4 regions of the Variovorax sp. P5_A3 genome follow, and region 1 is predicted to be linked to each of the others. Evidence: predicted binding sites of a transcription regulator. Region 1 holds the regulator's gene; each other region holds the start of a gene.
The links. Region 1 encodes sigma-54, which starts transcription at its own class of promoters, with help from an activator protein. Its sites were predicted from a motif close to TGGCANGNAANCTGCTTT; they were not measured.

Region 1 (7,694 bases):
CAGGCCTACAACGGCGAATACATCGCCGACATCGCCGAGGACTTCAAGGCGAAGAAGACCGTCCGTTCCGACGACCGCGAGTACACGGCAAGCGGCGACGTCGACGACATCGATTCGATCCGCCAGTTCGCCGTCGCCTATCTGCGCCACGAGCAGGACCTGGACCTGAAGGCCTTCCAGGTCAAGTTCGACAACTACTACCTCGAGTCCAGCCTCTACACCAGCGGCCGCGTCGAGGCGACGGTGCAGAAACTGATCGACGCCGGCAAGACCTACGAGCAGGACGGCGCCCTGTGGCTGAAGTCGACCGAGTACGGCGACGACAAGGACCGCGTCATGCGCAAGGGCGACGGCACCTACACCTACTTCGTGCCCGATGTGGCCTACCACATCGCCAAGTGGGAGCGGGGGTTCCACAAGGTCGTCAACATCCAGGGCACCGACCACCACGGCACGATCGCACGCGTGCGCGCCGGCCTGCAGGCGGCAGGCGTCGGCATTCCGGCCGGCTATCCCGACTACGTGCTGCACACCATGGTGCGCGTGATGCGTGGCGGCGAAGAGGTCAAGATCAGCAAGCGCGCCGGCAGCTACGTCACGCTGCGCGACCTGATCGAGTGGACCAGCACCGATGCGGTGCGCTTCTTCCTGCTGAGCCGCAAGCCCGATACCGAATACACCTTCGACATCGACCTGGCGCTTGCGCAGAACAACGACAACCCCGTCTACTACGTGCAGTACGCCCATGCGCGCATCTGCTCCGTGCTGGCCGCCTGGGGCGGCGACGTCGCAACGCTCGAGAACGTGGATCTCTCGCCCTTGCAAAGTCCGGCCTCCCAGGCGCTGCTGCTGCAGCTCGCCAAGTACCCGGCCATGCTGACCGCGGCCGCGAAGGATTTCGCGCCGCACGACGTCACCTTCTACCTGCGCGAGCTCGCAGCCAGCTACCACAGCTACTACGACGCAGAGCGCATCCTGGTCGACGAGGAACCCGTGAAGCTGGCCCGCCTGGCGCTCGTCGCCGCCACTGCGCAGGTGCTGCACAATGGCCTCGCTGTTCTCGGCGTCAGCGCGCCGAGAAAGATGTGATTTCCACCTCCACCATGAAACAAAGACAAAGCGGCAACATCGTCATCGGGTTGATCATCGGCCTGGTGCTCGGGCTCGGCGTGGCGCTCGGTATCGCGGTCTACGTGACCAAGGTGCCGATCCCGTTCATGACCAAGACGCAGCGCGGCGGCGCCGAGCAGGACGAGGCCGAGGCACGCAAGAACCGCGACTGGGATCCGAATGCGCCGCTCGCGGGCAAGTCGGCTGCGCCGGCCCGTGGTGCGACGCCGGCACCGACCCCCGCCACGGCCGCAGCGTCTACGCAACCTGCGACCGTCGGTCCGCTCAATCCGCCATCCGCACCCGTTCCGGTCGTGGTCGCGCCCGGCGCTCGCGGCAGCGATACGCCGGCCACCACCACCACGCCGCCGCGCACGGCACGCACCGCGCCAGTTCCGGCCGAGGCCAATGCCACGCCGTCGAGCGATCCGCTGGGCGACCTCGCCAGGGCGCGCTCCGGCGCGAGCAGCAGCAGTTCGAGCGCCAGTACGGATCCCTTCATGTACTTCGTGCAGGCTGGCGCATTCCGCACGTCCGAGGACGCCGAGGCGCAGCGCGCCAAGCTGTCGCTCATGGGCGTCGAAGCCCGCGTGACCGAGCGCGAGCAGGCCGGCCGCACCGTCTATCGCGTGCGCGCAGGCCCATTCAACAAGAAGGACGATGCCGATCAACTCAAGGAGCGCCTCGACAGCGGCGGTCTCGAATCGGCCCTGGTCCGCGTCCAGCGCTGAACTTTCACTTATCTTTACTTCGCGCCCTCGGGGAACTCCACTCCGGAGCGCGGGCTCTTTCAGCCGATAGGAGAACCTCTTAATGAAACGTCGTGACTTTTCGCTGGCCGCCGCCTCGCTGGGCCTTCTTCCGCTCGTGGCCCCCTCGCACGCCCAGCAGCGCCCGCCCAAGGCCGGCACCGACTACATCGTGCTCGGCAAGCCCGCGCCGGTCGACACGCCGGCCGGCAAGGTCGAGGTGGTCGAATTCTTTTCGTACAACTGCCCGCACTGCGCGGCCTTCGAGCCGCAACTCGAAGCCTGGGTCAAGAAACTGCCCCCGTACGTCAACTTCAAGCGGATTCCGGTCCCCTTCGTCGGCAACGACACCGAAGCCAAGCAGCGTCTGTACTACACGCTCGAAGCGATGGGCAAGGTCGACGAGTACCAGCAGAAGATCTTCAACGCGATCCACAAGGAGCGCGTGCCGATGACCGGCGACGCGGCGATCCTCGCCTGGGTCGAGAAGCAGCCGGGGCTGGATGCCAAGAAGTTCGCCGAGCTGTTCAAGTCCTTCTCGGTCTCCGGCAAGGCCAAGCGCGCCGCGCAGCTCACCAGCGACTACCAGGTCGCCGGGGTTCCGGCGCTCGGCGTGGCCGGCCGCTGGTACGTGGACGGCGATACCGCCGGCTCGCTCGACCGTGCGCTGCAGGCCGTCGATTTCCTCATCGGCGAAGCCCGCAAGGGTTGAGCAAACGGGGTGGTCCGACCACCCGTCCGTCCGTGAAGCCCGCTTCGGCGGGCTTTTTTTGTCGGCGCCCGGCGAGACCGAATCCGTCGGCCGCATACAATGCGCAGCAAGTTTCGTGCCTCTATGATCTCGCCACCTTCCTCCCCCCTTCGCCATCTCGGTCGTGGACTGCTTGTTGCCCTGGCGCTGGCCGGGTTCGCATCGGGCGCGCACGCCGAGAAGGCCGATCGCGCCAAGCCGATGAACATCGAGGCGGATTCGATGCGTTACGACGATCTGAAGCAGACGAGCGTCTTCACGGGCAACGTGGTGGTGACCAAGGGCACGATCATCATCCGTGGCGACAAGATCGACGTCCGACAGGACCCCGAGGGCTACCAGTACGGCGTCGTGACCGCGGCGCCGGGCAAGCTGGCTTATTACAAGCAGAAGCGTGACTCGGGTCCCGACGAGTGGATCGAGGGCGAGGGCGAAGTCATCGAATACGACAGCCGTGCGGACAACGTGAAGTTCATCCGCCGCGCGGTGATGCGCCGACTGATCGGGGCGACGCCCAACGACGAGAGCAGCGGTCCGCTGATCGTCTACGACCAGAGCAACGACACCTTCACCGTCAACGGGTCCTCGCTGCCGCCCAATGCCGGCGTTGCGACCCAGCCGGGTGGTCGTGTCAAGGCGATCCTCACCCCCAAGGCCGCTCCAGCGGCACCCGCCGCCGGCGGAAAGCCGGCCGCCGCCGCGCCCGCCCCGGCCCCTGCGCCGGGCACCGGGTTGCGCGCCACCACCACCCTTGGCGGAGAGTCAAAGAAGTGATCGAAACCGCAGGCATGAGCGAGGGCGCAGGCGCTCCGGGCAGCCGCCTCGAGGCGCGTGGGCTTCAGAAGAGCTACGGCAGCCGCAAGGTTGTCAAGGATGTGACGCTGGGTGTGCAGAAGGGCGAAGTCGTCGGCCTGCTGGGGCCCAACGGCGCCGGCAAGACGACTTCGTTCTACATGATCGTCGGCCTGGTGCGCGCCGATGCCGGCGACATCACCATCGACGGCGAGCCGATCGCGCACATGCCGATCCATCGGCGCGCGCGCATGGGCCTGAGCTACCTGCCGCAGGAAGCATCGATCTTCCGCAAGCTCACGGTCGAGGAGAACGTCCGCGCCGTGCTCGAACTGCAGCGCGAGCCCGACGCCAACGGACGCCAGGTTTCGCTGTCGAAGCAGCGCACCGAGGAACTCCTCACCGAGTTGTTGGCCGACCTGCGCGTGGACCACCTGCGTGATTCCCCCGCGCTGTCCCTGTCGGGCGGCGAGCGTCGCCGCGTCGAGATCGCGCGCGCCCTGGCCACGCAGCCGCGCTTCATCCTGCTGGACGAGCCCTTCGCGGGCATCGACCCGATCGCGGTGATCGAGATCCAGCGGATCATCAATTTCCTGAAGGAACGTGGCATCGGCGTGTTGATCACCGACCACAACGTGCGTGAAACGTTGGGCATCTGCGATCACGCTTTCATCATCAGCGACGGGCATGTGCTGGCCCAGGGCACGCCGGCCGAGATCGTCGACAACGCCGAGGTGCGGCGCGTGTACCTCGGCGAACATTTCCGGATGTGAACATGTTGCTCGCCCCCAGGCTCCGCACTTCGTGCTCCGCCTACCCCCTGCCGGGGGCAGGCCGGCCGCTACGGGCGGCCGGGCGCGGCGGCCTTCTGGTCAAGAGGGTTTCACTATCTCCATGAAGCAGGGTTTGTCGCTGCGGGTTTCGCAGCATCTCGCGTTGACGCCTCAACTTCAGCAGTCGATCCGGCTGTTGCAGCTTTCCACGCTCGAGCTGACGCAGGAAGTCGAGCAGATGCTTGATGACAACCCATTCCTCGAGCGCACGGCCGAGGAGGCTACGCGCGAGGAGTTCGGGTTGGAGACGGCCGATACGCCGGTTCGCGATGACGATCGGTTTGCCGATGGGGAGGGCGATTTCACGCCCGGCCCGTCGGCGTCTGCGCCGGAAGTCGCCGTCGCGGCCACTGGCGACACCGAAGTCGCCACAGCCGACACCGCCGATGGCGAGCCCGACTGGGAAGGCGATGGCACGATCGACCTCGCGCCCGACGACAGCGAATGGGGCGGCGACGCCCCCGCGCGTGCCAACAACCTCGGCGACGACGAGCGCACGGACGCGACCGAACTCGCGCGCAGCCAGGAATCGCTGCAGTCCTTCCTGCACCGGCAGGCACTGGGATTGCGCCTGAGCGAAACCGATCGCGCGGCACTCCGTTTCCTGATCGAGTCGCTCAACGAAGACGGTTACCTCGAAGACTCGCTGCCCGCCCTGGCGTCCGGCCTCGCGGGCAACGACAACGACCAGTTCGACGACCTCGTGCACCACTTCCAGGTCGGGCTCGGCCTGCTGCAAAGCCTGGAGCCGTCCGGCGTGGGCGCGCGCAGCCTGGGCGAATGCCTGACCATCCAGCTGCGCGCCCTGGCCGACGAGGACGAGACCGATGACGAGGCACAGGTGCGCAAGACCGCCATCGCGATCTGCAAGCAACCGATGGAACTGCTCGCCCGTCGCGACTTCAAGCGCCTGGCCACGCTCACCCGCAGCAACGAAGAGGAAGTCCGCGCCGCCCTGCAGCTCATCGCGAAGCTGGAGCCCAAGCCCGGGCGCCGCTTCGTCGACGTGGAGCGCAACGTGGTCGTGCCCGACGTGATCGTCACGCGCGTCGGCAACGGCACCAACACCAAGTTCCGCGTGATGCTCAACCCCGAAGTCATGCCGCGCCTGCGCGTGCACGACATCTATGCCGGTGCGCTCAAGCAGCACAAGGGCGAGGGCAGCCAGGCGCTTTCGCAGCGCCTGCAGGAGGCGCGCTGGTTCATCAAGAACATCCAGCAGCGCTTCGACACCATCCTGCGCGTGTCGAACGCCATCGTCGAGCGGCAGAAGAGCTTCTTCGTGCACGGCGAACTCGCCATGCGTCCGCTGGTGCTGCGCGAGATCGCCGACGAACTCGGGTTGCACGAGTCCACCATCAGCCGCGTGACCACTGCCAAGTACATGGCGACGCCTTACGGCACGGTCGAGCTCAAATACTTCTTCGGCTCGGCGCTCGGCACGGAAACGGGCGGCAATGCGTCGAGCACGGCGGTGCGCGCGCTGATCAAGCAGTTCGTGAGTGCGGAAGACCTGAAGAAACCACTGTCCGACAGCCAGATTTCCGAGATGCTCAAGGAGCAGGGGATCGAATGCGCCCGGCGCACCGTCGCGAAATACCGCGAAGCGCTGCGCATCGCACCCGCGAATCTGCGCAAGGCGCTCTGAAGGGCCTGCGAGGGGCCTCAGGTCAGGCCTCGCGCCCTTCCAGCGTCACCAGCGCCGCCTGCGCGAGCCCTTCCCACTGCATGCGCGACCAGTGATCCACATAGCGCCTGAACTGGCGTTGCGTCGAGAGCACCGGAAACGAATCCGTCGACAACTCGCGGATCTGCCTGCAATGCTCGACGATGCGATCCCTGGCGACCTGGGGCTGGAATGCGTCGCCCCCATAAACAGCACCGAGCAGCTCCAGCTCTGCCAGCGTGCCGTGCGCCCAAACCCGATCCGTGATGGCCGCCGTACGAAGCTGCCATTGCGCCAGCTGCCAGGCCACCAGCCACCATTTGCCGTACTCGGTGCGCAACGCACTCAGCGCTCCCTCATCCGGCGCCAGCGCGGGAATGGCTGCGAGCGACAGATACTGCGTCATCACCCAGTGATTGACCGATTCGATCTTCAGTGCCGCTTCGTAGAACTCGCGCGACTTGCGATAAGCCTCGGTACTGCGAGCCACATTGCCGACCAGCGCGTGGATGATGGCGATGCGTTTCTCGCTGGCTGCGCTCATCCCGAGGCGTTCTGCCTTCTCCTTGAGATTGCGCTGCGCGACCGGCCTGTCGCGCCAGGCCGCAAGGTCGACGCGGATCTGGTCGCTGAGCTGGTCGAGTTCGGCGGCGGTCTCGGTGCTGATGGGTGTGCCGGGCCGGGCCGGGTCCGTCTCGTTGCCACGCACCAGGGAGTCCATCCGGTCGAACTTGACCTCCATCTTCGACTTGGTCTGCCGGCTACGAAAGGCGTCCACCTGGGCTTCCAGGTCCGGCGCGACGGCTGCGTACACCACGATGCTGGCCCAGTCGTGGGTGTCCGGCAGGTCGATCCTCAGGCGCTGTCGCAGTTCATGCACGACCCAGCGCGGATCGTTGCCTGCAAGCAGTCCGCTGTAGAGCAGTTCCGCCGCGACGTTCGACGCCCGCATCCACAGCGGAAACTGCGAGGCGATGACCCACGGAATGTCCTGCGCGTGCAGCTCGTGCGCGATGCTGCCGCCCGGTGTCAGCACCGAACTGGCATTGCCGGAATCACAGGTCGCCAGGCTCACCACCGTCGGCGGCTGCTTCGCCCGGCCGTTGGAGTTCATGCTCTTGAGCGCCATCGCGAGGCTCTGCCCGTCGACGACGATGTGCTCGGTGGCCTCGCCTTCCTTGCATAGCACGATGCCGTAGCGGCGGTCCGAGCCGGGCAGCGGCGCACCGTGCGCCAGCAGGTGCACGTGGGTGTAATCCTCGGCCTGGCAGGCATCGCTGATGCTGCGCGCCGTGGCATTGGGCAGCACCGTAAGCAACTTGCGCACCTCGACGACGCGTTCGGCGGGCGTGTCCCTGGCCTTGACCCACGGGTCGATGGCGCGGCGCAGTGCCTCCAGGTGCGCCTGTGCCGGCACGGCGGCAAAGCCTGACGGCGATGCAAAGGCGTAGAGGATCTTCGGCGCGCGGTTCCACTCCGACTGGAGCGGCCGACCGCGGCGAATCTCGCGCGTGATGTTGGTGAGCGTGCGCAGCAACAGCGGCGCACCGGAGCCGGAGGTGTCGGCCGGCGACATCGTCGCTTCGAATGGCACCAGGCCCAGTTCGAAGGCCGAGATCAGCAGCCGTATGTTGACGAGGCGACTCGTATCCCCGCGGGCCGAACGAAGCTCCGACACCAGCTCCGGGATCTTGCCGAGCACCCGTGCGATCGCTTCGCCCAGTTCCTGCAGTTCGGCCGCCCGCTGCGATGCCGCAATGGGCGTGCCGTCGATTTCATAGCGAAGCCGATTC
Region 2 (7,694 bases), on a different contig from region 1:
CGAAGCGCTCGAACAGGCGCGCCACCTGCTCGGCGTAGAGGCGGCGGACACGCTGGGCACGGGCGATCCACGCGGCGGGAAGCAACGCGCCCGCAAGGAAGCGATCGCGCGACAGCGGCTCGAAATCGTGTGCACGCGTGCGCAGGTCCGGCAAGTGCAACGCCGCACCTTCCGAATTGGTGATGAGAAAGGCCGCCGCACGCCCCGCCTCGACCATCGGCAACTCGACGGTCTGGCTCGCTCCGAGTGCCTGCGCGACGGCATCGACCGCGGTCAGCGCCTCGGGCTGGGCACGTTCGCGGAAGTAGCCGCCGAGCACGCCGATGCGAAGCCCGTTCAGCCCGCGCGATACCACCGGCATCGTGGGCTCGACGGCGCGCTGTGCGCAGCCGGGATCACTCGGGCCGGCGACTTCCGGGCCCTGCATTGCGTCATAGGCCAAGGCGAGATCGCGCACCGAACGCGCGAACGGTCCGAGGTGATCGAGGCTCGACACGAAGGGATAGCTGCCGGTGCGCGGCAGGCGGCCAAAGGTCGGCTTCAGGCCGAATACGCCGCAGAGCGAAGCCGGCACGCGGATCGATCCATTGGTGTCCGAGCCCAGCGTGAGCGGCACCTGTCCCGCCGCGACGGCGGCGCCGGAGCCGCCCGACGAGCCGCCGGCGATGCGCGACAGATCGTGGGGGTTGTGCGCCGCCCCGACATGGCTGTTCTCGGTCGTAAAGCCGTAGGCGTATTCGTCCATGTTGAGCGCCCCGACCAGCACCGCGCCCGCGTTTTCCAGTCGACGAACCAGCTCGGCATCGCCACGCGCCGGTGCGCTCTCGCGCTCGATCTTCGAGCCGGCCAGGGTCGGCAGGCCGGCGATGTCGAAGAGATTCTTCACCGCAAAGGGAACGCCGAGCAGGGGCAGCTCGCGAGTGCGCGCGGCCCTGTCCGAGAACAGCGAGGCGTCGATCTGTGCCGCCCGCCGCAACGCGCGCTCGCGCACCACGTCGGTGAAGGCATTCACGCGGCGGTCCGTCGCATCGATCCGGTCCAGGCTGGCCTGGACGAGGGCAACGGCGGTGACCGCCCTGGACTGCACCGCGGCAGCCATGGTCGACGCATCCTTCTGGAGCAGATCGCCCCCGTTCATGCGTCTTTCTCCCGCGGGGCAACCGGTACGAAGTTCACCGCCGGCTCGTCGTGCGGACCCAGCGGGACGGCCTCCACCAGCGCAGCGAATTCCGCGGCCAACCCGAAGAAGCGAACGACCCCGGGACGATGGTCAGGCCGCAAGCGCAACCCGAGGGCCGCCGAGGTGGCATCGACAAAAGTTTCGATCTGTGCGGGCGTCATGCCAATCCCCTATCGCCGCACTTCGCGTTGGAAGATTTCCAGGCTCAGCTTCTTCATGCTCACGAAGCTGGCAGAACTCAGCGTCTCGAGCGTGCGAGGCCGCGCATCGCCGTAGTCGAGGATCTCGGCCACCTTGGTCGGTCGCTTGGTCAACAACAGCACCTGGTCGGCGAGGTACACGGCCTCCTCCAGGTCGTGCGAAACGAGCAGCATCGTGGTACCCGTCTGCATGAACACTTCCTGCAGCTTCTCGCGGATGAAAAGCGTCATCTCGAAATCGAGGGCGGAGAAAGGCTCGTCGAGAAACAGCACCTCCGGGTTCGGCGCCAGCGCCCGCATGATCGAGGCGGTCTGCTGCTGCCCGCCCGAGAGCTCATAGGGATAGCGCTTGAGATCGAACTTCACGTCGAACGAAGCGACCAGTTCCTGCATCCGCCGATCCACCTCGGCCTTGGAGCGCCCCTCCAGCTTGAGCGGATACGCGATGTTGTCGATGGTGCGCATCCACGGGAACATCGCCTCGCGGTAGTTCTGGAACACGTAGCCGATCTTGGTGTCCTTGAGCGACTTGCCGTCGAACAGGATCTCGCCCGAATCGATCGGGATGAGCCCCGCGATCATGTTGATCAGCGTCGATTTGCCGCAGCCATTGGGCCCGAAGACCGAGACGATCTTCTGCTTGGGGATGTCGAGGTCGAAGTTCTCGTACAGCGGCCAGCCGGCGAAGTACTTGGTGAGCCCCCGGATGGTGATGTGCGTGCCGGTCGGGCCCGGCGTGAAGACGGGCTTTGGCACATCCGCGTAGACGGGCCCGTTGATCACGTTGTCGACGGTTCTCATCGTCCGCTCCAATGCACGATGCGGCGCTCGGCCAGCAGGAAGAGGATGTTCAGCGCATAGCCCAGCGCGCCGGCCGCGAGGATGGACGCGTACATGTCCTTCACGTTCATCACCTGCTGCGAGTTGATGATGCGGTGGCCGAGACCGCTGTCGGAGCCGATGAACATCTCGGCCACGATCACGATCACGAGCGCCATCGACACGGCCGAGCGCAGGCCGACGAAGCTGGGCTGCAGGCTTTCCCACACCAGCACGTCGCGGAAGATCTGCCAGCGCGATGCGCCCATCACCTTCGCGGCCATGACGCGCTGCTTGCGCGCGTTGATCACGCCGTAGGCGCTGTTGAACACCACGATGAGCATCGCGCCGAAGGCGGCGATCGCGACCTTGTTGACGTCCGAGACACCGAAGATCATCAGGAACAGGGGGATCAGCGCGGAGGACGGCGTGGAGCGGAAGAAGTCGATCAGGAACTCGACGCTGCGGTACGCCTTCTCGTTGCTGCCGAGCAGCACGCCGAGCGGCACGCCGATGATGGCCGCGATCAGGAAGGCCTGCAGCGTGCGCCAGACGGTGACCGCGAAGTCCGCCAGCAGCGGTCCGCCCGCCAGCCCGGAGAGCAAGGTGCCGATCGTGTCCGCCGGCATCGGCAGCAGGATCGCCTTGATAAAGCCCAGGCGGACGGCGAGGTCCCAGATGATGAAGAGCACCACCGGGCCGATGAAGGGCAGCGCCTTGACCCAATGCGATTCGCGCGGCGGCGCAGAGACCGTGGCAGCAGCCGGCGCAGCCCAGGGTGCCGTGCCCGTCGGTGCAGGAGTGCTCATGTCTTCACCCCTTGTAGAGCATCGAGTCGACCATCAGGCGCGACGAGAAGATGCCCTTTTCCGAGAACAGGTCGAAGAACTTCTGGAAGTACGCGACGTCGGCTGGCGTGAACTCGTTGTACATGGTGTACGCCGCCAGCGGCACCTCGCCGGTGAGCGGACCTTCGATGGCGGTGTAGCCCTTGAGGTACTGGCGCGCCTCGTTGGGCTTGGTGCGAACGAAGGCCACGCCCTGGCCGTAGGCCGTGATGAATTTCTTTGCCGCGTCGGGGTTCTTCTTGATGAAGGCCGACGTCAGCGAGGCCGAGCCGCCGAACCATGGCGCCATCGGATCGCCCAGGACGTACTTCGCGATCACGCCCGATTCGAGCACGCGTGTGCTGCCGTTGAGACGGCCGATCGTTCCGGTCGGCTCCAACGTGTAGCAGCCATCGACCTGGCCGGCCGCGAGCGAGGCGACGTGCTGGCCGATCGGCAGTTCGACGACGGTCGCGCCGGTTGCACCGCCACGCTCCAGCACGGTCTTCGCCAGCGTGACGTTCTGGATGCCAGGCCCGGACGCGACGCGCTTGCCCTTGAGATCGGCCATGGTCTTCGCCGTGCTGGCGGTCGGCACCAGCATCTGGTCGAGCACGTTCTTCACGTTGCTCGGGTTGGAGCAGAAGATCTTGAAGCTGCCCGGTGCCGCGATCTCGCCGATCGCGATGTTGGCGGAGCCGGTGCCGTTCGCGCTGCCATCGCAGCGTTCGGACAGCATGGCTTCCATGATCTGCTGCGCGCCGGCAAAACGCTGCACTTCGACGTCGAGACCGGCAGTCTTGAAGAAACCCTGCTCCACGGCGGCGTAGAAGGGCAGCCCCGCGGCAATGGGCCAATAGCCGATGCGAATCTTGGTCGCAGTCTGTGCACGAACGAACGCTGGCGCGGCGAGCACGATCAGACCGGCGGCCCCGGCCTGGAGCACCTGGCGCCGCGAAGCCGGTTTGGCGATGGAGGGCAACGTGTGTTTGAAGGCCATTGGATACTCCGGAAGGTTCGAGGGGTGACAGGTCTTGAAAGCGCTCAGGCTGCGAGCGCGGCGCGCGAGGCGATGTAGGCACGCCATCCGCCGAGCTGCGTGATGTCGTCGGCGCCCGCGACTGCGAGCGCTTCGCACAGGAACCCTTGCACGCTGCTGCCATCGGCCAGCGTGAGGCTGCCGATGCCGAGCGGCGCTGGAATGAGCGCGACGAAACTGCCGTACTGCGTCATCGGCATCTCCCAGATTTCGAGCGCGATCGCTGCACCTTCGCCAGGCTGCACGCGCAGCAGGCCAGGCTTGGGCGGCACCGTGCCGGGCAAGGCGTAGAGGCGGTAGAGCGGTGCGGTATGCGTGGCCGTCAACAGCCGTGCGCCGCGCTCGGTCAATTGCCCGTTGAGCGGCATGCCCGACAGGTGTGCGCCGACCACCGCGACCTTGACCATCGGCACGGGCGCGATCACCGGCAGCACTTCGGCAGCGGGCATCGGCTCGCCTGTCGCGCCGAGCGGCAGGCCGGTCGCGTGATGAAAGCGCTGCCCGAGTTCCGCAAGCTGGAAATCGCTGCCGCAGCGGCCGATCATCGTGATGCCGAAAGGCAGGCCATCCTCGCGCAGGCCGGAGGGCACCGAGATGGCCGCGTAGTCGAGGAGGTTCACGAAGTTCGTGTACTCGCCGAGGTTGCGATTGAGCACGACCGGGTCGGCCTGCATTGCCTCGATCGTGTAGTGACTGGGCGCGGTCGGCACCAGCAGGACGTCGAAGTCGCCCCACATCGCCGCGGCGCGCTGGCCGATCGCCTGGAGCTTGGCGCGCGCGTCGACGAAGTCAGCGGCGCTGTAGCCCCGACCCTGCGCCAGGATGCTGCGCACGGGTTCGATCACGTCGGCCCCGTGCGAATCGAAGAACTCGCGCACTGCCGCATAGCGTTCGGCAACGAGCGCACTGTCGTAGAGCAGCGATGCGGCCTCGGCCAGCGGCGCGTAGTCGATCGCGACCGGCGTACCGCCGAGCGCCTTCATCTGCTCGACCGCCCGATCGAAGGCAGCGGCCGACTGGCTGTCGCCGAAGAAGCGCAACGGCGTGGGCACGCCGAAGCGGAAGCTGGCAGGCAGCGGCTGTGTCGCGAGCGCAAGGCTGCGCGAATAGGGATCTTCCGCATCGAAGCCCATCGCCGCCTGCAATACGCGCGCCGCCATGGCCACGGTGCGCGCGAAGATCGATACGCAATCCACGCTCTGCGCCGCCGGCACCACGCCGCGCGCGCTGAGCAGACCGCGCGACGGCTTGATGCCGACGATGTTGTTGAGCCCCGCCGGCACCCGCCCGGAGCCCGCGGTATCGGTGCCCAGCGCGAAGTCCACCTGCCCCGTCGCCACGGCGTAGGCCGAGCCCGAACTCGAACCACCCGATACGTAGCGCGCATCGAAACTGTTCGGAACCGCGCCGTAGGGCGACCGCGTGCCGTTGAGGCCACATGCGAACTGATCGAGATTGGTCTTGCCGAGCAGGTCCGCACCGGCTTCGAGCAGGCGCCGCACCACGTAAGCGTGTTCGCTCGGCGTGCGCGAGAAGGCCGGACAGGCCGCCGTCGTGGGTACGCCGGCTACGTCGATGTTGTCCTTGGCGGCAAACCGAAGTCCGGCGAGCGGCCCCGCGCCAGCGCCACGCAACGGCGAATCGAGCCGAGCGATCCACGCCGCAGCAGCCAATTCCTTCAACTGAATCCCGGCCCCACCCTCCGGCAGGCCTCTTTCGTGCACCATCATCACGCATCCTGTCTTGTGTACAAGATGCCATGCAAAGCCTATGCCAACATGTTGCTCGCCCCCAGGCTGCGCGCACTTCGTGTCGCTTCGCCTACCCCCTACCGGGGGCAACACCAGCGGCCCGGCGGAGCCGGTTCCGCGGTGTTTCACCAACAAGCCCTCGACGGAGCTTTGCAATTTCAGGGCTGCCCCGGAACTGGCTCCGCCAGGCCGGAGGCGGCGCCCCCGGCAGGGGGTGGGCGGCCACACGAAGTGGGCAAGCCTGGGGGCGAGATAATGGTTCATGCCTGCACCATCGGTTGACGAAGCCTCTCCTTCCCTACCCTGGCGCGACGCGCTCAAGGTCTATCTCGAACCCGCGACGCTGCGCATGCTGGCGCTGGGCTTCTCCGCCGGTCTGCCGCTGTTGCTGGTGCTCGGCACGCTGAGCTTTCGCCTGCGCGAGGCGGGCGTCGATCGCACCACCATCGGCTTCCTGAGTTGGGTCGGGCTCGCCTACGGCTTCAAGTGGGTGTGGGCGCCACTGGTGGACCGGCTGCCGATCCCGCCGTTCACCACGCTGCTTGGCCGCCGCCGGGGCTGGCTGCTCCTGGCGCAGATCGCCGTGATCGCGGGGCTCGTCGGCATGGCGTTCAACGATCCGCGCGACGGCCTGCCGCCCCTGGTGTGGTGCGCCCTGCTGGTCGCCTTCGGCTCGGCGACGCAGGACATCGCGCTCGACGCGTTCCGCATCGAATCCGCGGCCACGCGCAAGCAGGCCGCGCTGGCTGCCGCCTACCAGACGGGCTACCGGCTCGCGATGATCTGGGCCGGCGCCGGCGTCCTCTGGGTCGCGGCCTGGGCCGAACTGCCGGGCCTCACGGGCTACCAGGACAGCGCCTGGAAGACGGCCTATCTGGTGATGGCTGCGTCGATGGCGGTGGGCGTTCTCACTGTGCTGCTTTCGCCGGAACCCGTGCGCGCCGCACTGCCGCAGCCAAAGACCGCGGGCGCCTGGCTACAGAGCGTTCTGATCGAACCCTTCGCCGACTTCATCCGTCGCTACAAGTGGCAGGCGGTTCTGATCCTCTCGCTGATCGCCGTCTACCGGATCAGCGACGTGGTGATGGGCATCATGGCCAACCCCTTCTATGTCGACATGGGCTTCACCAAGGACGAGGTCGCGACAGTCAGCAAGATCTACGGCGTGATCATGACGCTGGCCGGCGCGTTCGTCGGCGGGGTCCTGTCGATGCGGCTCGGCGTGATGCGGGTGCTGATGCTGGGGGCAGTGCTCAGCGCGGCCAGCAACCTGCTCTTCGCCGCCCTCGCCACGCGCGGGCACGACCTGACGGCGCTGGTGCTGGTCGTCTCGGCGGACAACCTGGCCGGTGGCATCGCATCCGCGGCGTTCATCGCCTACCTGTCGAGCCTGACCAACATCAGCTATTCGGCCACGCAGTACGCATTGTTCAGCTCGCTGATGCTGCTGCTGCCGAAGTTCATCGCGGGCTACTCGGGCAAGTTCGTCGACCTCTACGGCTACCACGCTTTCTTCGTCGGTACGGCGGCGCTGGGGGTTCCGGTGCTGTTCCTGGTGGCGCTGGCATCCCGAAACTATTCGAACGGCAAGGTGCCGGCGACCGCAGCCAGCGCGACGCCCACATGAAATGAATCCATAATGGCGCCATTTTGGAGGCGCCATGACGAATCTCTCCGTGAAGGATGTGCCGGACGATCTGGCCGAGCGATTGCGGCAGCGAGCCGCTCGCAACCATCGTTCGCTGCAGGGAGAGTTGATGGCCATCATCGAGCAGGCCGCCAATGAACCGGAGCCGCAGGTCGCCCGCCCGGTGCCGTCCAACGTCAAGGACCCGGACGTTGGATGGAGCGCCAGTCCTCCCGTGCGGCGCGGCAGCA
Region 3 (7,694 bases), on a different contig from region 1:
GAGGTGGAAAGGCTCAGCGTCGGCTGCGCGATGTAGCCGTCGGGCTTGGCGATCACGGCCTTCTTGAAGTCCTCGATCTCGGCCTGCGTCGCGGCCGGGCCGATGAGCATGCCGTAGCCGCCTGCGCCGTGCACTTCCTTGACGACCAGGTCCTTCATGTTGGCGAGCGTGTAGTCGAGCTCGTCCTTGTTGCGGCACATGTAGGTGGGCACGTTCTTGAGGATGGGCTTCTCGCCGAGGTAGAACTCGACCATCTTCGGCACGTAGGGGTAGATCGACTTGTCGTCCGCGACGCCGGTGCCGACGGCATTGCAGATGACGACGTTGCCCTCGCGGTAGGCGCGCATCAGGCCTGCGGTGCCCAGCGTGGAGGTCGGGCGGAAGACTTCGGGGTCGAGGAAGTCGTCGTCGACGCGGCGGTAGATGACGTCCACGCGCTTGGGTCCGCGGGTGGTGCGCATGTAGAGGAAGTCGTCCTTGACGAAGAGGTCCTGCCCTTCGACCAGTTCCACGCCCATCTGCTGCGCGAGGAAGGCGTGCTCGAAGTAGGCGCTGTTGTACATGCCGGGGGTGAGCACGACCACGGTGGGCTCGGCGGTGGCCGGCGGCGCGGACGCGCGCAGGGTTTCGAGCAGCAGGTCGGGGTAGTGCGCAACGGGCGCGATGCGGTTCTGGCTGAACAGTTCGGGAAAGAGCCGCATCATCATCTTGCGGTTTTCCAGCATGTAGCTCACGCCACTGGGCACCCGCAAGTTGTCTTCGAGCACGTAGTACTCGCCGTTGCCGTCGGCATCGGGGGCGCGGACGATGTCGATGCCGGAGATGTGCGAGTAGATGTCGTTGGGCACCTTCACGCCGACCATTTCGGGCCGGTATTGGGCGTTGTTCAGGATCTGCTCGGCCGGGATGACGCCGGCCTTGATGATTTCCTGGTCGTGGTAGACGTCATGGATGAAGCGGTTGAGCGCCGTCACGCGCTGGACCAGGCCTTTTTCCATGGAGGCCCATTCGTGGGCCGGGATGATGCGCGGCAGCAGGTCGAAGGGAATCAGGCGCTCGGTGCCCGACCCGTCCTCGTCCTTCGCGCCGTAGACGGCAAAGGTGATCCCGACCCGGCGGAAGATCATCTCCGCCTCCTCGCGCCGCGATCGCATCACCTCGCCGGGTTGCTTCGCAAGCCATTGGTCGTAGCGTTTGTAGTGGCTCCGGACCGCTGCGCCGTTGTAGGGCAGCTGCTCATACATCTCATCGAATTTGTGCATGGGACGACCAATCTCCTTGGGCATAGCTTAGCAAGTTCAAGGCCAAACACCGTCGTGATCTTGCCTCATGTCGTGGCGCCAGTAGCGGCGCGACTGCTCACGCAGGCATCCGACCGAGCCCGGGGACGTGCTGGACCACGATGCCGCGCCGCAGTGCGGGCTGTCGACCAGCACGATGCCGCGGTCGAGGTAGCGCTCGACCACTTCCTGCGCGGGATGCCCGAATCGGTTGCGATAGCCGGCCTGGACCAGCGCGACTTTGGGCCGGACGGCGTCGAGCAGTCGTTCAGTCGATGAAGTCTTGCTTCCGTGGTGAGGCACGAGGAGCAGGTCGGCGCGCAGATCGGGCGTGCGCGAGACGAGCGCGGCCTCCTGCAGGCGCTCGATGTCGCCGGCCAGGATGGCTGTCGCGCGGCCGCTGGCGATGCGAAGCACGCAGGAGATGGCATTGGGTTTGGTGAAAGCCCGATAGTCGGACGCCCCGGGATAGAGGACTTCGAACTCCACGCCATCCCAGGCCCAGCGCTGGCCCGACTCGCAGCGCCTGGCCGGGCGCAGCGCCTGCAGCGGATGCTCGGGCTCGATCGAACTCAGCAGCTCCGCCTGCGGTTGCGCGCGGAGCACCGCGGTCGCCCCGCCAGTGTGGTCGCTGTCCCGATGGCTCAGCACCACCGTGTCGAGCCGGTCGCCGAAGGCGCGCATCAGGGGCACGAGGACGCGGTCGCCGGCATCGCTTTCCAGGCTGTAGCGAGGCCCTGCGTCATAGAGCAGGCTGTGGCCGGCCGTGCGCACCAAGACGGCGTTGCCCTGCCCGATATCGGCCGCCAGAAGCTCGAATTCGCCCACAGCCGGACGCGGCGCTTGCCAGAGCAGCACCGGCAGGAGCAGCGGCAGCCCCAGCAAGCGCATCGACCATGGCAGGCGCATGGCGAGCAACATGCCCCCCGCTACGCCGGCCGCCGCCATCCAAAGCGGCGGCGCGGGCATCGACACCGTGGCGAAAGGCAGGCTGGCGAGCCATTGCAGCCCCCATGACAGCACCTGCACAGCCCAGCCCGCCGCGTCCCACAGCGGTGGCAGCAGGACGCCCAGCATGGCGAGCGGCGTGACGACCAGCGTGACCCAGGGAATCGCCACCGCGTTCGCCAGCAGGCCGACGACCGAAACCTGCTGGAACAGCAGGAGCGTGAGCGGCGTCAGCGCCAGCGTGACCACCCATTGCTCGCGCCAGATGCGGGCCAGGCGGCGTCCGATGCCGGGACGATCGCCCTGGGGCGATTCGGCATTGGCCGCGAACAGCACGCCGACCGCCACGAAGCTCAACCAGAAGCCGGGCTGCATCAGGGCCCACGGATCGAGCGCCACCACGACCGCGCAGGCGCAAAGCCAGACGAAGGGCCAGGGCCAGCGTCGCCCCGTCAGGCGCAGCAGGCCGACGACGGCCAGCATCCAGACCGTGCGCTGCGAAGGCACACCCCAGCCGCTGAAGACGGCGTACAGCGTCGCGAGCAGCACGCCGCCGACCAGACCCGCATGCTGCGCCGGCCAGCGCAGCATCAGGCGACCGCTGCGACGCCACAGCGCGTCGACCACCAGCGCGGCGAGCCACGCGAACATCGTGATGTGGAGGCCCGAGATCGCCATCAGGTGGGCAACGCCGGTCGCACGGAAGACGTCCCAGTCGTTGCGATCGATCGCGTTCTGGTCGCCGGTGACCAGCGCGGCGATGACGCCCGACAGGCGAGGGTCGGCCACTCTTTCGACAACTGCGTCGCGCACGGACTCCCGCATTCGCTCGACCGGGTGGCGCCAGGTCACGGCAAGGCGCTCGGGGCGGGGATCGCTGGCGCCGTTGCGCACGTAGCCGGTCGCATGCACGCCCTGCTCCCACAGGCGCAGTTCGTGGTCGAAGCCATGCGGATTGAGGTTGCCGTGCGGCACCTTGAGCTGCACCGTGAAACGCCAGCGTTCGCCCGCGTGCACCGGGCCGGGCGTGTCGACCGTGTCGCCTCGACCCCACAGTCCGGAACCCTCGGCATACCAGGCCAGCGACAAGCGCCGGGGTACATCCGGGAGCTCGGCAGACTCGACATCGAACGCGAAGCGGATCGAGCCCTCGCCGCGCTGGGGCATTTGCGCGACCACGCCGACCACCTGCACGTCCCGCCCTTCGAGCGCGGGCGGCAACGCGCCGTCGGCGTAGACCGCGGCTCGCCAGCCTGCCAGCCCGGCACCGCCCATGGCACCAAGGAGCAGCGCCATCAGCAAGACGCCTCGAACCGTGCCTCGAACCGCGTGCAGGGCCAGCCAACCGGCCAGCGCACCGGCCATGAGGCCCGCGTAACCCGCCCAGCGCCAGAGCGCCGGCTGCTGCAACTGCAGCACGGCACCGAGCACCGAGCCAGCCATGGCGGCGAAAACGACCAGGCCGAGCGATTCCCTGCCCGGCTTCACGAGACAACTCCCAACCTCATGCTGCAACCTCTCCTTTAGCACTGCTCTGTGGCGCGCTAATTGCTTTGTATGTCGGCTAGTATGCGTCTCACCCGAGGCACGCTCGACGCACTGAAAAACAATGTCCATTCACGCCGCGCTCCACCACGTCACTCACTACAAGTACGACCGTCCGGTGCAACTTGGGCCTCAGGTGATCCGCCTGCGTCCTGCGCCGCATTGCCGAAGTAACGTGATCTCGTATTCGCTGCGCGTCGAGCCCGAGCAGCACTTCATCAACTGGCAGCAGGACCCGTTCGCGAACTACCTCGCGCGGCTGGTGTTCCCCGAGAAAACGCGGGAATTCAAGGTCACGGTCGACCTCGTGGTCGAGATGGCGGTCTACAACCCCTTCGACTTCTTCCTGGAGCCGCAGGCCGAGAACTTCCCTTTCAAGTACACCGAAGCGCAGGCGACGGAACTCGCGCCCTACCTCGTGGCGGATGAAGCCACGCCGCTGGTGAAGGCCTACCTGGAAAAGGTCGACCGCAAGGTGCAGCGAACCATCGACTTCCTGGTCGGCATCAACCAGCAGGTGCAGAAGGACGTCAACTACCTGATCCGCATGGAGCCCGGCGTGCAGACGCCGGAAGAGACGCTCACCAACGGCTCCGGTTCGTGCCGCGACTCCGGCTGGCTGCTGGTGCAACTGCTGCGCCACTGCGGCCTGGCCGCGCGCTTCGTCTCGGGCTACCTGATCCAGCTCACGCCCGACGTGAAGGCGCTCGACGGCCCTAGCGGGACCACCGTGGATTTCACCGACCTGCACGCCTGGTGCGAGGTCTACCTGCCCGGCGCGGGCTGGATCGGGCTCGACGCCACCTCCGGCCTGCTGGCCGGCGAAGGCCACATCCCGCTGGCCTGCACGCCGACGCCGTCGAGCGCCGCACCGATCGAAGGCGTGGTCGACGATGCCGAAGTCGAGTTCGGCCACGAGATGAAGGTCACGCGCATCCATGAATCGCCGCGCGTCACCAAGCCCTACACCGAGGAACAATGGGCCGAGGTGCTGGCACTGGGCGAGGCGGTCGACAAGCGCCTGAAGGCCGGCGATGTGCGCCTCACCATGGGCGGCGAGCCGACCTACGTCGCCACCAGCGACCGCGATGCGCCCGAATGGAACACCGACGCGCTCGGCCCCACCAAGCGTGGCTACGCGACCGAACTCGTCCACAAACTGCGCGCCGAATACGGCAAGGGCGGCTTCCTGCACTTCGGGCAGGGCAAGTGGTATCCGGGCGAGCAATTGCCGCGCTGGGCCTTGTCGATCTTCTGGCGCGCCGATGGCGAAACGCTCTGGCACAACCCCGAGCTCTTCGCGGACGAACGCCATCCGACCCACTACACGAGCGAGGATGCCCGGCGCTTCACCACCGTGCTGGCACACCGGCTCGGCCTGACCGAGCGCTACATCCAGCCCGGCTACGAGGACGTCTACTACTACCTGTGGCGCGAGCGCCGGCTGCCGGTCAACGTCGACCCTTTCGAGTCGAAGCTCGACGACGAGATGGAGCGCGTGCGCCTGCGTCGCGTGTTCACGCAGAAGCTCGACGCCGTGATCGGCTACATGCTGCCGATCGAGGCCTCGAATGCCGATGCCGACGCGCCCGCGCTGGCAGGTCCCGGCTGGAAGACCGGCCCCTGGTTCCTGCGCGACGACCGCATGTACCTGATTCCGGGTGATTCGCCGATGGGCTATCGCCTGCCGCTCGATTCGCAGCCGTGGGCCAGCAAGGGCGACTATCCCTATCTCGTCGAGCGCGACCCGACCGCGCCGCGCGGTGCCCTGCCGACCGGCGCGGACTTCCGTGCGCGCTACGCCGGCGCGCCGGTGGGGCCACAGCCCGATCGAAGTGCCGTGCCCTATGCCTTCGGCACGCCGCCGGTGACGCTCGCATCGGTGCGCCTGCAGACGCCGGGCAGCGGCGACGGCGGTGAGGCGGCGGACTCCCGGGTCGATCCCACCACGCCCCGGATGCCGCGTCGCGGCGAGTCGGCCTACTGGGTCACGCGCACCGCACTGTGCGTCGAAGTGCGCGATCCGCGCCGCGCCAATGGCCCGGCAGCCGAGAAGCTCGGCAGTTCCTCGGGCGTGCTCTACGTCTTCATGCCGCCGCTCGCCCGGCTGGAGGACTACCTCGACCTCGTCGCCGCGGTCGAGGCCACGGCCGACCAACTCGGCGTGAAGATCGTCATGGAAGGCTACCCGCCGCCGCGCGATCCGCGACTGAAGATGCTGCAGGTCACGCCGGACCCGGGCGTGATCGAGGTCAACATCCACCCGGCGCACAGCTGGCGCGAACTGGTCGACCACACCGAGTTCCTCTACAACGCCGCGTTCGAGACGCGCCTGTCGGCCGAGAAGTTCATGACCGACGGCCGCCACACCGGCACCGGCGGCGGCAACCACTTCGTGATGGGCGGCGCGGTGCCGACCGACAGCCCCTTCCTGCGCCGACCGGAGTTGCTCGCGAGCCTGCTGCTCTACTGGCACAACCATCCGTCGCTGAGCTACCTGTTCTCGGGCATGTTCATCGGCCCGACCAGCCAGGCACCCCGGGTCGACGAGGCACGCAACGACCAGGTCTACGAGCTGGAGATCGCGCTCAAGGAGATCGCACGCAACCGCGAGATCTATGGCCAGAACATGCCGGCCTGGCTGGTGGACCGCACGTTGCGCAACATCCTGGTCGACGTCACCGGCAACACGCACCGCAGCGAGTTCTGTATCGACAAGCTCTACTCGCCCGACTCCAGCACCGGGCGACTGGGCCTGCTGGAGCTGCGCGCCTTCGAGATGCCGCCGCACGCGCGCATGAGCATCGCGCAGCAACTGCTGCTGCGCGCCTTCATCGCCCGCTTCTGGGACGAGCCCTACAAGGCGCCCGCGACGCGGTGGGGCACGGAGCTGCACGACCGCTTCCTGCTGCCGACCTTCGTCCATATGGACTTCGACGACGTCATCAGCGAGATGCGGCAGGCCGGCTTCGCCTTCGACCCGAACTGGTTCGCGCCGCACTTCGAGTTCCGCTTCCCGCTGGTCGGGCAGGTGCAGGCGATGGGCATCGAGCTGTCGCTGCGCAACGCACTCGAACCCTGGCACGTGATGGGCGAGGAAGGCTCGGCGGGCGGCACGGTGCGGTATGTCGATTCGTCGCTGGAACGCATCGAGGTGCGGGTCACCGGCCTGAACGAAAGCCGGCACGTCATCACCGTGAACGGCAAGGTGCTTCCGCTGCAGCCTACCGGCACGGTCGGCGAGTTTGTGGCGGGTGTGCGCTACAAGGCCTGGAATCCGCCCTCGGCGTTGCATCCGAGCATTGGCGCGCACGCGCCGCTGACCTTCGACATCGTCGACACCTGGATGAAGCGCTCGCTGGGCGGCTGCCAGTACTTCGTCGCCCATCCGGGCGGACGCAACTACGACACCTTCCCCGTGAACGCCTACGAGGCGGAGAGCCGGCGCCACTCGCGCTTCACGCGCATGGGGCATACGCCGGGCCTGATGAGCACGCCGCCGGCGACCATCGAACTGGCGGGAAGCCGCGAGTTCCCGTTCACCCTGGATCTGCGACGCTGACGAGCCCCGCCAAGTTGGGGAATACCGCGGAACCGGCTTTGCCGGGCCGCCGGTATTGCCCCCGGCCGGGGGTTGGCGCAGCGACACGAAGTGCGCGAAGCCTGGGGGCGAGTCTTACTGTGGTGTGACAATGAACGCACCGTGGACCCAATGAACGAATCCCTCTTCGACGCACAAGCACTGGAAGCGCCCGCAGCGCTCGCCTCCGCCCTCGCTCCCCCGGCGGCGCCGGGGCACTTCGACGAACTGCGTGGCGCGGCCACTCCCCAGAGCGCCTCGCGCCACGGAGCGCCGTCGCAGCCCGCGCCGCTTTATGACGCTTCCTCCGTGCCACCGTCGGCACCCGTGGCCGAGCAGGG
Region 4 (7,694 bases), on a different contig from region 1:
CCCGCTGCCTGCGCGAACGACGCCGGCGCCGCCAGCAGCAGCAGCAGCAGCGACAGGCCGACAGGGCAGGCGATCCACCTCATTCGACTACCACCAGGCCGTAAGGCACCCGGCCGACCGGGATGCTCTTGATCGGCTTGGCCGCCGCGACGTCGACCACCGTGACGTCGTCGCTCAAGCCGTTGACGACATACAGGCGGGCTTCGGACTTGTCGAGCGTGACGTTCCATGCGCGCTTGCCGACCAGCACGAGATTCGTGACCTTGCGCTGCGGCACATCGACGAACGCGACGTGGTTGGCCCGGCCCAGTGCCACGAAGGCGCGCTTGCCGTCGCGCGATATCTGGATGCCCACCGGCGTGATGTCCTCGCTGCGCGCGCCCTTGACCTCGAATTTCAGGTTGCCGACCACGTTGCGGGTGGCCGTGTCGATGATGCTGACGCTGGCGTCGAGTTCGTTGGTGACCCACAGTTCCTTGCCGTCGGGCGTGAAGGCCATGCGACGTGGCCGCTTGCCGACTTTCACGTTCTTGACGATGGCCGCGCTGGCGACGTCGATCACGTGCACGAGGCTCGCGACTTCGGAAGTCACGTACAGCGTCTTGCCGTCCGCACTGATCTTCACGCCCTCGGGTTCCTTGCCGACCTTGATCGACTTGAGCACCTTGCCGGTCGTCGCATCGACGAAGCTGACCGCGCCCTCGTCCTCGTTCGACACATAGATGGTCTTGCCGTCCGGGGACAGGTCGAAGGCCTCCGGCTCGTCGCCCAGCGGAATGCGGCGCAGCGACTTGCCCGTTGCAGGGTCGATCACGTCGGCCGCGTTGGACTCGCTGCAGGCCAGCATGATCATCCGATCCGGCGTGAGCTGGATGTGCCGCCCGCGATTGCAAGTCGGTATGGTGCCCTTGACGCTGAGCGTCGCGAGGTCGATCAGCGTGACCACCTTGTCCTTTTCGCTCGTGACATAGGCGGTGCCTTGCGCCAGCGCGGCCGTGCCGAGACACACGCCCGACAGGACCGCGACCGAACGGGCCGCCCGCTTCAGGACCTGGCCGACTTCATTCATTTCACTCATGCCTGCATGTCTCCTTGTCTGCTTATCTGATCGGGCATTGCGTTCAACTCGTGCGCGCAATGAAGCCCGCTTCCAGCGTCGACTGTCCCAGCACCTGTGTCACCTCGGCCGGGGTTCCGTCGGCCAGCAGTTCTCCCTTGTGCAGCACCACGACGCGGTCGGCGCCTTCGGCCTCCTCCACCCGATGCGTGGCCCACAGCACGCAGACGCCACGCTCCTGCACGTTCGCATGGAGCGCGCGCATCAGGTCCTGGCGCGACTTCGGGTCGAGGCCCACCGTGGCCTCGTCCATCAGCAGCACGGAGGGTCGATGCAGCAACGCACGCACAAGTTCCACCTTGCGTCGATTGCCGCCGGAGAGTTCGCGCACCTTGCGATCGAGATCCTTGTCGATGCCGAGCTGGGCACAGCCGGCGTCGATGCGGGACGCCGCCAGCCGCCGCGGCAGGCCGTGCAGGTCGGCCTGGAACAGCAGGTTGCGGCGCACGCTGAGATCGAGGTCGAGCGACATCTGCTGGAACACGACGCCGATGTGGCGCAGCGCCGCCGTCGCGGAGCGGCCGAGCGAGTGACCGGCGACTTCGACCTCGCCTTCGTCGGCGGCGAACAGCCCCGTGAGCACCTGGAACAGTGTCGACTTGCCTGCGCCATTGGGCCCCAGCAAGGCCACGAACTGCCCTGACGACAAGCTGAGTGAAAGGCCCTTCAACGCCGTCCGCGCGCCGTAGCGCTTGGTCAGGCCGGTGGTTCGAAGCATGGTCGTCGATAGGAGCGTCTGTGGCATGAATACCTTCGAGCATGCAATACGCACGCCCATTGGCGCAAGCACAATTGCCCGACCTGTGAATGCGCGGCCCGATGACGCGCGGTCTGCCGGTGAAACACTCTGTGTCGAAAGTGGTTGACACAATTTCGGCGCAGCACCGCCCGTCGGAATACTTCAGTTCTCGTTGCTCCGAAAGCGGAATCGGGACACCGTTGCAATCACCCTTTGGCAACCTCGGAACTCACTCCTTCAATGGGCGCGATCTCTAGGGTTTCCCCCTAACGCAATGGCCCATCCGGAGCACTCTGAATTGAGTCGGCGGCACCCCGCCGAACCCGCGAATCTGGGGGTGTTCGAGCGGGCGCGCATCTTGCATTTAGTGTCGTCGCCGGCTTCGTTGCGTCGCTCGGCGGTCGCCCTGTCGGAGGTTCCGTTCGGGCGGACTCTGGTGAATCAGAACAAGGAGACTTCGATGCGAATTTCCGGGCATTTCCACGAACGCCTTTGGCGTTGTTTGGCTGTGGCGCTACTCGCAATGCCAGCATTGGCATTCGCGAATGCCGATGTCGAGAAAAACATCGGCAACTCGAAGAATTGGGCGATGCAGGCTGGGGACATGTACAACCAGCGCTACAGCAAGCTCAAGCAGATCAACACCGGCAACGTCGGCAAGATGCAGGTCGCGTGGACCTTCTCCACCGGCGTGCTGCGCGGGCATGAAGGCTCGCCGCTGGTGATCGACAACATCATGTTCCTGCACTCGCCCTTCCCCAACAAGGTCTTCGCGATCGATCTCGATACGCAGAAGATCGTGTGGAAGTACGAGCCCAAGCAGGACCCGGCCGTGATCCCGCAGATGTGCTGCGACACGGTGAACCGCGGCCTCGCATTTGCCGAGGGCAAGATCTTCCTGCAGCAGGCCGACAGCAATCTCGTCGCGCTCGATGCCAAGACCGGCAAGGTCGTCTGGACCGTGAAGAACGGGGATCCGAAGCTCGGCGCCGTCAACACGAACGCGCCCCACGTCTTCAAGGACAAGGTCATCACCGGCATCAGCGGCGGCGAGTGGGGCGTGCGGGGCTTCCTGGCGGCGTACGACATCAACTCGGGCAAGCAGGTCTGGAAGGCCTACAGCACCGGGCCGGATGCCGAGATGCTCATGGACCCGGACAAGACCATGACCTGGACCGACGGGAAGATGGCGCCGGTCGGCAAGGACTCTTCGCTGAAGACCTGGCAAGGCGACCAGTGGAAGCTCGGCGGCGGCACGACCTGGGGCTGGTACAGCTACGACAAGGCCCTGAACACCGTGTTCTACGGCACCGGCAATCCGTCGACCTGGAACCCCTCGCAACGCCCCGGCGACAACAAGTGGTCCATGACCATCTTCGCGCGTGACGTCGACACCGGCATGGCCAAGTGGGCCTACCAGATGACCCCATTCGACGAATGGGACTTCGACGGCGTCAACGAGATGATCCTGGCCGACATCGACGTCAAGGGCAAGCCGACGAAGGCGCTCGTGCACTTCGACCGCAACGGCTTCGGCTACACGCTCGACCGCACGACCGGCGCGCTGCTGGTTGCCGAGAAGTACGACCCGGCCGTGAACTGGGCCACGAAGGTCGACATGAAGACCGGTCGTCCGCAAGTGGTGTCCAAGTACTCCACGGCGCAGAACGGGCCCGACGTCAACAGCAAGGGCATCTGCCCGGCAGCGCTCGGCTCCAAGGACCAGCAGCCTGCGGCCTACGACCCGGAAACCAAGCTCTTCTACGTGCCGACCAACCACGTCTGCATGGACTACGAGCCGTTCAAGGTCGAGTACACCGCCGGGCAGCCGTACGTCGGCGCCACGCTCTCGATGTACCCGGCCCCAAACAGCCATGGCGGCATGGGCAACTTCATCACCTGGAACGCAGGCACCGGCAAGATCGTGCAGACCCATCCCGAGAAGTTCTCGGTCTGGAGCGGCCCGCTCAACACGGCTGGCGGCATCTCCTGCTACGGCACGCTCGAGGGCTACATGAAGTGCGTGGACAAGAAGAACATCAACAAGGAACTCTTCAAGTTCAAGACGCCCTCCGGCATCATCGGCAACGTGTTCACCTACGAGCACAAGGGCAAGCAGTACATCGGCGTGTTCTCGGGCATCGGTGGCTGGGCCGGCATCGGCATGGCCGCGGGCCTCGAGAAGGACCAGGATGGCCTGGGCGCCGTGGGCGGCTACAGGGAACTCAACCAGTACACCGAACTCGGCGGTTCCCTGACGGTGTTCGCGCTGCCCGGCAACTGACAGCGTGAGCGTGAGGCCCTCGCCGGGCCGGGTCCGGAGATGGCAGCCCCAAAGGCCGCCATCTCCTCATTCCGACGAAAAGAAGGATCTCGCAATATGAGTTCAAGGAAGGCCTTGCTTATCGCAGGCGCTCTGCTGTTCATGGTGGCGGGCGCGGCTCATTCGGACGACCCACCGCTGTACAAGGTGGTCGATGGCTACAAGGTGGACAGCGAGACGATGAAGGGCTTCCGTGCCTGGCGCGCCGCAGCCTGCGACCGCTGCCACGGCGCGAACCAGGAAGGACTGGTCGGGCCGTCGCTCGTGGTCAGCCTGAAGACGCTGTCGAAGCCGGATTTCATCAAGACCGTGACCAATGGCCGGTTGGACAAGGGCATGCAGAGCTTCGGCAACAGCCCGATCGTGATGGACAACATCAACCAGCTCTACGCCTATCTCAAAGGCAGATCCGACGGCGCGATCACGCGCGCAAAGGTCGAAGAGATTCCCAAATGAACCAAGCAGGCGCCCGTCGATGCATGCGCGCGGCCATCGGCATCGCGCTGGCTGTGTTGACGGCCGGCGCGATGGCACAGGATGCGCCCGCCAAGCGGACCGAACTGCGCGTCTGCCAGGATCCGAACAACCTCCCCTTCTCGAACGTCAAGGGCGAAGGCATCGAGAACAAGATCGCGGAATTGTTCGGCAAGTCGATGGGCATTCCGGTGATCTACTACTCCTTCCCGCAACGGCTGGCTTTCATCCGCAACACGTTGAAGTTCAAGCTGCCGGGCCAGGAATACCCTTGCGACATCGTGATCAGCGTGCCTGCGGGCTATGACCAGGTGTCGGCCACCAAGCCCTACTACCGCTCGACCTATGCGCTGGTCTTTCCGAAGGGAAAGGGCATGGACCAGGTGACGTCCGGCGAGGACTTCCTGAAGCTCGATCCGGCGAAGCTGTCGAAGCTGCGCATCGGCATCTACAACGTCTCGCCCGCGTCGGCTTGGCTCAACAAGCACCATCTCGTCGATCAGGGCGTGCCCTACCCGGTCATGAACGCCGACCCGGACCAGTATCCCGGCGAAATCATCGAGAAGGACCTCGCCGCCGGCAAGATCGACGTCGCCATCGTCTGGGGCCCCATCGCCGGCTACTTCGCGCAGCGCGTCAAGACGCCGGCGCTGGCGGTGGTGCCGCTCAAATCGGAACCCGGCGTCCAGTTCGACTACGAGATCGCCATGGGCGTGCGCTACGGGGAGCGTGAATGGAAGCAGCAGGTCGAGGCCCTGATCGAATCCAATCGACCGCAGATCCAGGCCATCCTGAAGGAGTACGGCGTACCGGTCGTCGACGCGTCGTACGCAGCGCCGAAACAATAGCGCGCCGCTTTTCCCGATGAACGCAATCCCCGTCCTGAGACTGGCGCTCGCGTTGACCCTGGGGGCACCCCTGCTGACCGTCGCGGCGACGGACTATTCGGTCGCTGAGCAGGCGATCTTCATGGACGACCATCTCGGCAAGCTGCAGCCGCCGCTGACCCTGCACTATGTCTTTCACAGGACCGGCACGCTGGAAGAAGCCTTCGACGACAAGGTGAACCTGGTGCTGACGGCGCAGCCGGACGGCACCTGCTGCGCCGCTCGCGCGGAATTCTTCAGCGGCACGCGCGAGATTCGCCAGCCCGAAGTCGAGAGCGCCAAGGGCAACCCGGCCATCCTCTACTTCCTCGAACGCGACATTCGCGAAATGCAGCGCCTGACCAAGGGGCAATCCACCTATTTTCGCAAGCGCATCCGCATGGCGGTGTACCAGGGCGCCACGGTGCGCGACATTACCCTGCCCTATCGCGGCCAGCCGGTCGCGGTGCGCGAGATCAGCGTCTCGCCCTACGTCGACGACCCGAATCGCGCGCGCTTCGAGAAGCTGGCCAACAAGACCTACGTCTTCCTCATGTCCGCTGCCGTGCCGGGTGGCCTCTACGGCATACGCACCCGGATCGACGGCGAAGCCGATGGTGCGGCCCCATTGATGGTCGAGGAGATGCTGCTCGAAGGCGCCGGGCGCCAACCTTGACGGAACTCCCATGCAACGTTCGATCACGACTCCCGCCCTGCTCGGCTTGTGCGTCCTGCTGATGGCCGCGACCCCGGCCCATGTGAACGACTTCCCGACCCAGGACCGGGTGCTCTACGTGCAGGAATGCATCCGTGCGCACCCCGGCCCGACCTTCGAGATGACGAGCAAGTGCTCGTGCGCGCTCGACGCGCTCGCCGCCAACGTGAAGTACAAGGACTACGTGACGATGAGCACGATCACCAAGGCCCTGTCCATCGGCGGCGAGCGTGGCGGCGCCATCCGCGACGTGCCGTCGTACGAGCCCGAGATCAAGCGCTTGCGCGATCTCCAGGCCAAGGCCGAGAAAGCATGCTTCATCAACCCTGCACCCAAGTAGTCGCGTAGAGGCTTCTCCTTGCGGATCGCGGGGCCGGCCAGCGCGGCGAAAGCCGTCCTCACCTCATCCGCCCCGTTCGTCTCACTCAACCGGGGTGGATGCTGCAAGGCCGAGCCGGCGCGAGTTGGCCGGATCGCGAAACACCAGAGGATGCTCCACGGTCTTCGCCGGGTTGACGCCGCCAGCGCGCTCGACGGCTTCCTGCACCAGATGGTGGTGCGGGCTCTTCACGCACGCCGGGTCGGCGACGGCCGGGTCGTTCGCCAGCATGTAGGCCTGGCAGCGGCAACCGCCCAGGTCCTGCTCGCGGAATTCGCAGCTCGAACACGGCTCTTTCATCCAGCCGGTGCCGCGGTAGCGGTTGAACCCTTCGGAGTCAAACCAGATCTCGCGCAGGCTGTGCTCGCGCACGTTCGGAAAGCTCAGGCCCGGCAGCATCTTGGCGGTGTGGCAGGGCAATGCCGTGCCGTCGGGCGTGACATTGAGGAAGGTGCTCCCCCAGCCATTGACGCAGCGCTTGGGCGTGCCCTCGTGGTAGTCGGGCGCGACGAAGAAGATGCGCATGCGATCGCCCATCCTGGCCCGCCAGGCGTCGGTCGTGCGCTCGGCCTGCTTCAGCTGCTCATGCGTCGGCAGCAAGTGGTCGCGGTTCAGGAAGGCCCACGAGTAGTACTGCGTGTTCGCGAGTTCCAGGTACTCCGCCCCGAGTTCGGCCGCCATGCCGATGATGCGGTCGATGTGGTCGATGTTCATGCGGTGGATCACCACGTTCATCACCATCGGCCAGCCCTGGTCCTTGATGATCTTCGCGACCCGGCTCTTCAGGTCGAAGGTCTTGGTGTGCGAGAGAAAGTCGTTCATCTCCTTCGTGGAATCCTGGAAGGAGAGCTGCACGTGATCGAGCCCCGCGGCCTTCAGCGCCGAGGCCCGCGCCGCGGTGAGGCCGACGCCGGAGGTCAGCAGGTTGGTGTAGTAGCCCAGTCGATGCGCTTCGGCCGCGATCGTCTCGAGGTCGTCGCGCACCAGCGGTTCGCCACCCGACAGGCCGAGTTGCACGGCGCCCAGCTCGCGCCCCTGCCGCAACACGCGCACCCATTCGTCCGTGCCGAGTTCCTCCTCC

Region 2: the regulator sigma-54 is predicted to act here: its motif matches at 5,824-5,841, upstream of atzF (allophanate hydrolase).
Region 3: the regulator sigma-54 is predicted to act here: its motif matches at 3,766-3,783, upstream of AC1D3B_RS00325 (transglutaminase family protein).
Region 4: the regulator sigma-54 is predicted to act here: its motif matches at 2,204-2,221, upstream of AC1D3B_RS03610 (methanol/ethanol family PQQ-dependent dehydrogenase).

The regions. Positions count from the first base shown of each region.
Region 1 covers NZ_JBFUKW010000011.1:112,040-119,733, reverse strand. The annotation lists gene argS (arginine--tRNA ligase) at 1-1,089, shown strand, start outside; gene AC1D3B_RS18875 (SPOR domain-containing protein) at 1,104-1,841, shown strand; gene AC1D3B_RS18870 (thiol:disulfide interchange protein DsbA/DsbL) at 1,924-2,571, shown strand; gene lptA (lipopolysaccharide transport periplasmic protein LptA) at 2,695-3,384, shown strand; gene lptB (LPS export ABC transporter ATP-binding protein) at 3,381-4,175, shown strand; gene AC1D3B_RS18855 (RNA polymerase factor sigma-54) at 4,297-5,883, shown strand; gene AC1D3B_RS18850 (CHAT domain-containing protein) at 5,906-7,694, opposite strand, start outside.
Region 2 covers NZ_JBFUKW010000008.1:439,980-447,673, reverse strand. The annotation lists gene AC1D3B_RS15695 (AtzE family amidohydrolase) at 1-1,138, opposite strand, end outside; gene AC1D3B_RS15690 (DUF4089 domain-containing protein) at 1,135-1,341, opposite strand; gene AC1D3B_RS15685 (ABC transporter ATP-binding protein) at 1,351-2,181, opposite strand; gene AC1D3B_RS15680 (ABC transporter permease) at 2,178-3,008, opposite strand; gene AC1D3B_RS15675 (ABC transporter substrate-binding protein) at 3,013-4,026, opposite strand; gene atzF (allophanate hydrolase) at 4,071-5,795, opposite strand; gene AC1D3B_RS15665 (AmpG family muropeptide MFS transporter) at 6,079-7,443, shown strand; gene AC1D3B_RS15660 (FitA-like ribbon-helix-helix domain-containing protein) at 7,478-7,694, shown strand, end outside.
Region 3 covers NZ_JBFUKW010000001.1:82,147-89,840, forward strand. The annotation lists gene AC1D3B_RS00315 (circularly permuted type 2 ATP-grasp protein) at 1-1,262, opposite strand, end outside; gene AC1D3B_RS00320 (DNA internalization-related competence protein ComEC/Rec2) at 1,299-3,671, opposite strand; gene AC1D3B_RS00325 (transglutaminase family protein) at 3,838-7,335, shown strand; gene AC1D3B_RS00330 (circularly permuted type 2 ATP-grasp protein) at 7,486-7,694, shown strand, end outside.
Region 4 covers NZ_JBFUKW010000002.1:302,667-310,360, reverse strand. The annotation lists gene AC1D3B_RS03625 (type 1 periplasmic-binding domain-containing protein) at 1-83, opposite strand, end outside; gene AC1D3B_RS03620 (PQQ-dependent catabolism-associated beta-propeller protein) at 80-1,078, opposite strand; gene AC1D3B_RS03615 (ATP-binding cassette domain-containing protein) at 1,122-1,835, opposite strand; gene AC1D3B_RS03610 (methanol/ethanol family PQQ-dependent dehydrogenase) at 2,317-4,140, shown strand; gene AC1D3B_RS03605 (c-type cytochrome) at 4,237-4,635, shown strand; gene AC1D3B_RS03600 (substrate-binding domain-containing protein) at 4,632-5,501, shown strand; gene AC1D3B_RS03595 (hypothetical protein) at 5,518-6,195, shown strand; gene AC1D3B_RS03590 (hypothetical protein) at 6,206-6,574, shown strand; gene pqqE (pyrroloquinoline quinone biosynthesis protein PqqE) at 6,656-7,694, opposite strand, start outside.